2 regions of the Pseudomonas sp. CGJS7 genome follow, and region 1 is predicted to be linked to the other one. Evidence: predicted binding sites of a transcription regulator. Region 1 holds the regulator's gene; the other holds the start of a gene.
The links. The regulator FliA, encoded in region 1, starts transcription of late flagellar genes. The targets are predictions, from matches to a motif close to CTAAAGTTTNNNNNNNNNNNGCCGNTAA.

Region 1 (4,418 bases):
ACGTGCCGGTGACTTACGTCGACCCGGGCCAGTCGCTGGCAGCAGCGCTGGAGCCACTGCTGCGCAAGCGCGTGGTGCTGATCGATACTGCCGGCCTGCAGGCCAGCGACCCTGCGCTGCGCATGCAGCTGGAAACCTTGGCCGGGCGTGGCATTGCCGCGAAGAACTACCTGGTGCTGGCCACCACCAGCCAGAAGCAGGTGCTGACCGCCGCCTACCACAGCTACAAGCGCTGTGGCCTGGCCGGCTGCATCCTGACCAAACTCGATGAAACGGCAAGCCTTGGCGATGTGTTGAGCCTTGCCATCAGTCATGAACTGCCAGTGGCCTATCTTACCGATGGCCCACGCATTCCTGACGACCTGCACCTGCCAAGGGGCCACCAGTTGGTCACGCGGGCGGTGAATGTGCAGCAGCAGGACGAGCCCAGCGAAGAGGCCATGGCCGACATGTTCGCTGATCTCTATCACAACCCACGGCGAGCGGGTTGACCATGAAGCGTGTGCAAAGTCGCTATGCCAAGGGGCACGCAGAATTGCCCTACGTGTGGCCTGAGTCCCAGCGAGACAAGGTAAAGAACAGACATGGGTAGCATGCATCCCGTACAGGTGATCGCCGTGACCGGTGGCAAAGGTGGCGTCGGCAAGACTAACGTTTCAGTGAACTTGTCCCTGGCGCTGGCCGAGCTTGGCCGCAGGGTCATGCTGCTGGACGCCGACCTGGGCCTGGCCAATGTCGACGTGTTGCTGGGCCTTACCCCCAAACGTACCCTCGCCGATGTGATTGAAGGGCGTTGCGAGCTGCGTGACGTGATGCTGCAGGGCCCCGGCGGTGTGCGTATCGTACCGGCAGCCTCGGGCACCCAGAGCATGGTGCATCTGGCCCCGGCCCAGCATGCCGGGTTGATCCAGGCGTTCAGCGAGATCGGCGACAACCTCGATGTGTTGGTGATCGATACCGCTGCGGGTATCGGTGACTCGGTGGTCAGCTTCGTTCGCGCCGCCCAGGAAGTGCTGCTGGTGGTGTGTGATGAACCTACCTCGATTACCGACGCCTACGCGTTGATCAAGCTGCTCAATCGCGACTATGGCATGAACCGTTTCCGTGTGTTGGCCAACATGGCGCAGAGCCCGCAGGAAGGGCGCAACCTGTTTGCCAAGCTGACCAAGGTCACCGACCGCTTCCTTGACGTTGCCCTGCAGTACGTGGGTGCCGTGCCGTACGACGAGTGCGTGCGCAAGGCGGTGCAGAAGCAGCGTGCCGTCTACGAAGCCTTCCCTCGCTCCAAGTGCGCGCTGGCCTTCAAGGCGATTGCCCAGAAGGTCGACAGCTGGCCGCTGCCGGCCAATCCGCGCGGCCATCTGGAGTTCTTTGTCGAGCGCTTGGTGCAACCCACCAGCGCGGGACCCGTACTATGAACGCCAGCGGCTTCAAGATGTACAGCCGGGCGGCGAAGGACGCCCAGTACGAGCTGATCGAACGCTACGCGCCGCTGGTCAAGCGCATCGCCTACCACCTGTTGGCGCGCTTGCCGGCCAATGTGCAAGTCGAGGACCTGATCCAGGCCGGCATGATTGGCCTGCTGGAAGTGGCCAACAAATACGACGCCAGCAAGGGCGCCAGCTTTGAGACCTACGCCGGCATCCGCATCCGCGGGGCCATGCTGGACGAAGTGCGCAAAGGCGATTGGGCGCCGCGTTCGGTACACCGCAACACCCGTATGGTCAGTGATGCCATGCGTGCGGTTGAAGCCAGAACAGGCCGTGACGCTAAAGATCATGAAGTTGCTGCCGAACTCCAATTGAGTCTCGATGATTACTACGGGATCTTGAACGATACCCTGGGCAGCCGCCTGTTCAGCTTCGACGACCTGTTGCAGGACGGCGAGCACGAAGGGCTGCATGAGGATGGCGCCAGTGGCCAGGTCGAACCTGCGCGCGGCCTGGAGGAGGAGCGCTTCCAGGCTGCCCTGACCGAGGCTATCGCCAACCTGCCGGAGCGTGAGCGCCTAGTGCTGGCGCTGTACTACGACGAAGAGCTGAACCTCAAGGAGATCGGTGAGGTGCTGGGTGTCAGCGAGTCGCGGGTCAGCCAGTTGCACAGCCAATGTGCCGCGCGCCTGCGCAGCCGCCTGGGGGAATGGCGGGCGCGTTGAGCCCACTGTCGTTGCAGTCGTTTTCCACGTTGTACCGAATTGAATGAGTGCGTGCTCGGTAGGCCGAGCGCGTTTGAGACTGCTTGGAGGTCTAATTGGACAAGAACATGAAAATCCTCATCGTTGACGACTTTTCGACGATGCGGCGGATCATCAAGAACCTGTTGCGTGACCTGGGTTTCACCAACACCGACGAAGCCGATGACGGCACCACGGCGTTGCCGATGCTGGAAAACGGTCACTACGACTTCCTGGTGACCGACTGGAACATGCCGGGCATGTCCGGCATCGACCTGCTGCGTAAAGTGCGTGCCAGCGACAAGCTGAAAAGCATGCCGGTCTTGATGGTGACCGCTGAAGCCAAGCGCGACCAGATCATTGAAGCGGCCCAGGCCGGCGTCAATGGTTACGTGGTCAAGCCGTTCACCGCTCAGGTGCTCAAAGAGAAGATCGAGAAGATCTTCGAACGCGTCAACGGCTGAGTCACGTCAGGGGGGCGCGTCATGGATTCATCACAAACGTCTTTGGGCGAGTTCGAGTCGACCCTGAAGAAGCATGCCCAGGAGTTGGTCGAAAGCCTGGAGCGGGGCCGTTTCGGCGAGGCGGTGCAGTTGATTCACGAACTGAACCAGACCCGCGACCGCGGCCTGTACCAGGAAGTCGGCAAGCTGACTCGCGAGCTGCACAGTGCCATCGTCAGTTTCCAGATCGACCCCACCATGCCGCAGGCAGAAGAGGTGTCGCAGATTACCGACGCCACCGAGCGCCTGTCGTATGTGGTCAAGCTCACCGAGGGCGCGGCCAACCGCACCATGGACCTGGTCGAGGAAAGCACACCGGTGCTCAATGAGCTGGCCAACGAGGCCAAGGCCCTGAGCACCGACTGGCAGCGCTTCATGCGCCGCGAAGTGGCTGCGCCGGAATTTCGTGATCTGGTCAAGCGAGTCGACAGTTTCCTGACGCACAGCGCCGAGGGCAACCGCAAGGTTTCCGGGCACCTCAACGACATTTTGCTGGCCCAGGACTATCAGGACCTGACCGGCCAGGTGATCAAACGCGTCACCACACTGGTGACCGAGGTGGAAAGCAACCTGCTCAAGCTGGTGCTGATGGCCAGCCAGGTCGACCGCTTTGCCGGTATAAAACATGACCACGATCAATTGCGTGCAGAAAAAGATCGAGAAAAACATCCGACTCGGGGTGAAGGTCCGCAGATTCATGCCGATAAGCGTGAAGACGTCGTGTCCGGTCAGGACGATGTCGATGATCTGCTGTCCAGCCTTGGTTTTTAAGGAGCACGTTTGATGAGCTTCGGCGCCGATGAAGAAATCCTCCAGGATTTCCTGGTAGAGGCCGGCGAAATACTTGAGCAATTGTCCGAGCAACTGGTCGAGCTGGAAAGCCGACCTGACGATGCCGACCTGCTCAATGCGATCTTTCGCGGTTTCCACACTGTAAAAGGGGGCGCCGGCTTCCTTCAGCTGAACGAGCTGGTGGAGTGCTGCCATATCGCCGAGAACGTGTTCGACGTCCTGCGCAAAGGTGAGCGCCGGGTCGATGCGGAACTGATGGATGTGGTGCTCGAGGCACTGGATACGGTCAACAGCATGTTCGGCCAGGTGCGCGAGCGTGCCGAAGTGACACCGGCCACCCCCGCACTGCTGGCAGCGCTGTCGCGCCTGGCCGAACCTGGCGCAGCCGAAGCTGTTGCAGCGCCCGCACCGGCACCGGTTGCCGACGTGGTGGCTGCAGCGCCGGGCGAGGCCGAGGAGCAACACCAGGACATCACTGACAGTGAGTTCGAGCAGTTGCTCGATTCGCTCGATGCGATCAAGGCGCAAGCGGCGGCCGACGAGCAGATGCAGGGCGAGACTGTCAGCGGTGCTGGTGATGAAATCACCGACGCCGAGTTCGAATCGCTGCTCGACCAGTTGCACGGCAAGGGTCAGTTCAATGCCGAGGTCGCCGCGCCGCCGGTTGCCGTCAGCAGCGAAGCGGTCAGTGATGAGATCACCGACGCCGAATTCGAATCGCTGCTCGACCAGTTGCATGGCAAGGGCACCTTCCAGGCTGGCGCCTTGCCAGCCGCCCAGGCACCAGCACCTGCCGCGCCAGACAACAGCGCAGCCAGCGATGAAATCAGCGAGCACGAGTTCGAAGCCCTGCTGGACCAGTTGCACGGCAAGGGCAAGTTCGGTGGCGATGTTGCCGCTGTAGAAGCCCCGGCTGCTGTCCAGGCGCAAGCGCCGGCTGCCGCCAAGGC
Region 2 (4,418 bases), on a different contig from region 1:
GCCAGCAGCGTTGTTCACCACACCCGGCTTGACCGTTTGCAGCGTCCACTCACCGGCATCGAAGGTGGTAGCCGTGCGGCCAAAGCTGTTGAAGGCGTTTTCCAGGTTGTAGGCATCCTGGTACTCACCGTTGGCGTCGGCCTGCCACACTTCCAGGAACGAGTCGCGCACCAGGTGGCCGTTTCCGTCGTATACGTGGCCGATCAGCAGAATGTGCTCGCCCGGGGCGTCTGGCTTGGCCAGGCAGTTCCAGATTTCCTGGTCGCGGGTCGGGTTGCCGGCGGCTTCCAGGGCCAGGCCGATGTGCACGTAGGGGCCGGCAGTCTGCGAAGGGGTTTCCGGCAGCAGTTCGATTGGCATGGCGGGGTCCTCAGCAGTTTTCGAAGTGGGTCTTGCGCTGGCCGCGCAGCACGATGTCGAAGCGGTAGGCCAGGCAGTCCATCGGGTTGGCGTTGCTCATGTCGAGCTTGGCGATCAACTGCTGCACGGCTTGCGGGTTGGCGATCGACTTGACGATCGGGCACATCGGGATCAGCGGGTCACCTTCGAAGTACAACTGGGTGATCAGCTTGGTGGCGATCGATGGGCCGCTGATGGCGAAGTGGATATGCGCCGGGCGCCAGTCGTTCGGGCCGTTGCGCCATGGGTACGGGCCCGGCTTGATGGTGCGGAAGCTGTAATAGCCGTCACGGTCGGTCAGGCACCGGCCAACACCACCGAAGTTCGGGTCCAGCGGCGCCAGGTAGCGGTCGTTCTTGTGGCGATAGCGGCCGCCGGCGTTGGCTTGCCACATCTCCACCAGAGTGTTCGGCACAGGCTTGCCGTACTGGTCGACGACACGGCCGGCGACGATGATGCGCTCGCCAATGGGCAGGCCACCGTTATTGAAGTTCAGCAGCAGGTCATGGTCGTGGGCGCCGAAGCCCAGATGGGAAAAGTCCGGACCAGTGGTTTCGCTGATCGACTGCGGAATGCTGACCAGTGCCTGGCGCGGCGAGCGGGCAACGGAGGTCTTGTAGTCAGGCGTAAGGGCTTTAGGGTGCCAGTTGCGATCACGGATCACGAAGCGGCTGTTGTCCTGGGCGGGCATGCCGGTTTCCTCTCTTGGAATTGTGAGAACGCCTGGGCGTGGCAGGCGGACTTGCAGTTTCCGGCAGGTCGCGCGCGATGAATATTGAAATCGACCACCTCATACATAACCAAATGGTTATGGCTTAACACCTTTGCCTGACACCTGCCGCTTTCCTGAACTAATCTTTGACTTCTTGTTTCACGCTCGGGAGAGCATTCATGGAATGGCGAAAAGGCCGACGCAGCGACAACGTGGTCGATGCTCGGGGCGAAGGTGGCGGTGGCGGCATGCGCTTCGGCGGCGGCAAGGGGCTGGGGCTCGGGGCGATTCTGCTGATCGTCGGCATCGGCTGGCTCACCGGGCAGGACCCGCTGCAGATTCTTGGCCAGCTCACCGGCCAGCTGGAGCAACAGCAAACGGCCCCCAGTGGTACAAGCGCCAAGGCCCCCCCGGCCAACGACCAGCAGGCCGAGTTCGTCGCCTCGATTCTGGGCGACACCGAGGACACCTGGAAAGCCCTGTTCGCCCAGGCCGGCAAACAATACCGTGACCCCAAACTGGTCCTGTTCAGTGGCCAGGTCAATTCGGCCTGTGGTTTTGCCTCGGCAGCGGTCGGGCCGTTCTATTGCCCGGCGGACCAGCGGGTGTACCTGGACATGTCGTTCTTCCGCGAAATGGAAACCCGCTTCGCTGCAGCGGGCGACTTCGCCCAGGCCTACGTAATAGCTCACGAAATCGGTCACCATGTGCAGACCCTGCTGGGCGTTTCGGCCAAGATCGATGCCGCACGACGCGCCGGCCAGCGCATGGAGGGCGACAACGGCCTGTTGGTGCGCCAGGAGTTGCAGGCTGACTGCCTGGCCGGGGTATGGGCCTACCAGGCGCAGAAACGCCTGAACTGGCTGGAGCCAGGCGATGTCGAGGAAGCGCTGAATGCGGCCAATGCCATTGGCGACGACCGCCTGCAGCAGCAAGGCCGCGGCCGCGTAGTGCCGGACTCGTTCACCCATGGTACTTCCGCGCAGCGGGTGCGTTGGTTCAAGATCGGGTTTGCCGAAGGTGAAGTGAACCGCTGCGACACCTTCAGCGCACGCACCCTCTGATCCCGGGCCCAACAGGGACCAAGTGAGACCATCTGCTGATATTTTGCTGAAAAAGCGTTTCAGCTTCCCCAATCACGGCCGATAACCCCTGCACGAATCAGCGGGCATCCAGAACAACAACGCCTGGCGATCGAAGATCAAGAGAGCGAAATCAACTTCTGGAGAGCGTGCATGAACAGCTGGTTCGCCAACATCAGCGTCAACCTTAAACTCGGCCTGGGCTTCGGCCTGGTGCTGGTCCTCACTGGCCTGCTGGCCCTCACCGGCTGGACCAGCCTGGGCAGCCTGATCGACCGTAGCAACTGGATGGGCGATATTGGCCAGTTGAACAAGGACCTCACCGATCTGCGCATTGCGCGCCTGCAGTACATGATCGCCAACGGCGACGATACCGCCGCCGCCAACACCCTGGCCAAGCTGGACGCATTCAGCAAGCAGCAAGCCTACCTGGCCACCACCTTCAAAAGCCCGGAGAACGTCAAGCTGCTGGGTGAGCTGGGCGATACCATCAGTGCCTACAAGCTGTCGCTGAACAAGATGCGCCAGGGCTACGACGCCACCCGCGCAGCGCGCGTTTCCATGGACAGCTCGGCCATCCGCGCCGACCAGGCCATGGATGCGCTCAGCCGGGAGGTGATGGCTCGCCCCGAGGCTGACAGCGTGCGCCTGGCCCAGTACCAGCTGATCAGCAAGGCCCGCCAGCAACTGCTGCAGGTACGCATCGATGTGCGTGGCTACATCGCCGACAACAGCAGCGCCAACGAGCAGGCCGCCTTGCGCCAGCTGGATGCAGCACTGGCCGATACCGACAACCTCAAGCGCCAGCTGCCCAGCGAAGATGCGCGCCTGCAACAGTTCGAAAACGCAGTACTGGCCTATCGTGACGCCGTACGCCAGTTCCGCGACGCGGTTGCCAACATCACCACCTCGCGTGCCGAAATGACCGTGCAGGGTGCCGACATCGTCAAGCGCAGCGACGCGTTGTACCAGATCCAGCTGGAGCGCCGTGACATCGAGAGCACCCAGGCCCGCAGCCTGCAGGCCATCGCCACACTGCTGGCGCTGCTGGTCGGCGTGCTGGCGGCGGTGCTGATCACCCGCCAGATCACGCGCCCGTTGCAAGACACCCTGGTGGCCGTGGAAAAAATCGCCAGTGGCGACCTTACCCAGCACATGCGCGTCACCCGCCGTGACGAACTGGGCGTGCTGCAGCAAGGCATCGCGCGCATGGGCACCACCCTGCGCGAGCTGATCAGCGGCATCCGCGATGGTGTCACCCAGATTGCCAGCGCCGCCGAAGAGCTGTCGGCAGTCACCGAACAGACCAGCGCGGGCGCCAACAGCCAGAAAGTCGAGACCGACCAGGTGGCCACCGCCATGCACGAAATGGCCGCTACCGTTCAGGAAGTGGCGCGCAATGCCGAGCAGGCCTCACATGCAGCCACCGGAGCCGATGACGAAGCCCGTGCCGGCGACCGCGTGGTGGGCGAAGCGATCGGCCAGATCGAACGCCTGGCCGAAGACATGCACCGCTCCACCGAGGCCATGAACCTGCTGCAGCAGGAAAGCCAGAAAATTGGCAGCGTGATGGACGTGATCAAGTCGGTGGCCGAACAGACCAACCTGCTGGCGCTCAACGCAGCGATCGAGGCGGCGCGTGCCGGCGAGGCAGGCCGTGGCTTTGCCGTGGTTGCCGACGAAGTGCGCGGCCTGGCCCAACGCACGCAGAAGTCTACCGAAGAGATCGAAGAGCTGATTGCCAGCCTGCAGCACGGTACCCAGCAAGTGGCGAATGCCATGCAGGGCAGCCGTGCCCTGACCGACAGCAGCGTCGAACTGGCGCGAAAGGCCGGGTCATCGCTGGAGAGCATCACCAGTACGGTATCGAGCATCCAGTCGATGAACCAGCAGATTGCTGCGGCGGCAGAGCAACAGAGTGCGGTGGCTGAAGAGATCAGCCGAAGCATCCTGAATGTGCGTGATGTGTCAGAGCAAACCGCAGCAGCCAGTGACGAGACGGCAGCGTCGAGTGTGGAGCTGGCGCGGCTGGGTGGGCAGTTGCAGACACTGGTCAGCCAGTTCCGCGTCTGACCGTTGGCACCTGGGGCCGCTTTGCGGCCCTTTCGCGACTCAAGGCCCCAACGCAGGTCCTCGTGGGAGCGGCCTTGTGTCGCGATAGGAGGGCAAAGCCCTCCCGGCGTGCTAACAGGTACTACTTGACGATCATCCCCACCCCACGCCCA

Region 2: V7787_RS07820 (methyl-accepting chemotaxis protein) is a predicted target of FliA. The motif match lies at 2,233-2,260, and genes of this name have one in related genera.

The regions. Positions count from the first base shown of each region.
Region 1 is NZ_JBAMDI010000018.1:100,339-104,756, forward strand. Features, by position in the region: gene flhF (flagellar biosynthesis protein FlhF) at 1-491, shown strand, start outside; gene fleN (flagellar synthesis regulator FleN) at 585-1,418, shown strand; gene fliA (RNA polymerase sigma factor FliA) at 1,415-2,155, shown strand; gene V7787_RS13875 (chemotaxis response regulator CheY) at 2,263-2,637, shown strand; gene V7787_RS13880 (protein phosphatase CheZ) at 2,659-3,447, shown strand; gene V7787_RS13885 (chemotaxis protein CheA) at 3,460-4,418, shown strand, end outside.
Region 2 is NZ_JBAMDI010000008.1:133,705-138,122, forward strand. Features, by position in the region: gene pcaG (protocatechuate 3,4-dioxygenase subunit alpha) at 1-360, opposite strand, end outside; gene pcaH (protocatechuate 3,4-dioxygenase subunit beta) at 371-1,090, opposite strand; gene ypfJ (KPN_02809 family neutral zinc metallopeptidase) at 1,291-2,175, shown strand; gene V7787_RS07820 (methyl-accepting chemotaxis protein) at 2,347-4,266, shown strand; gene ggt (gamma-glutamyltransferase) at 4,388-4,418, opposite strand, start outside.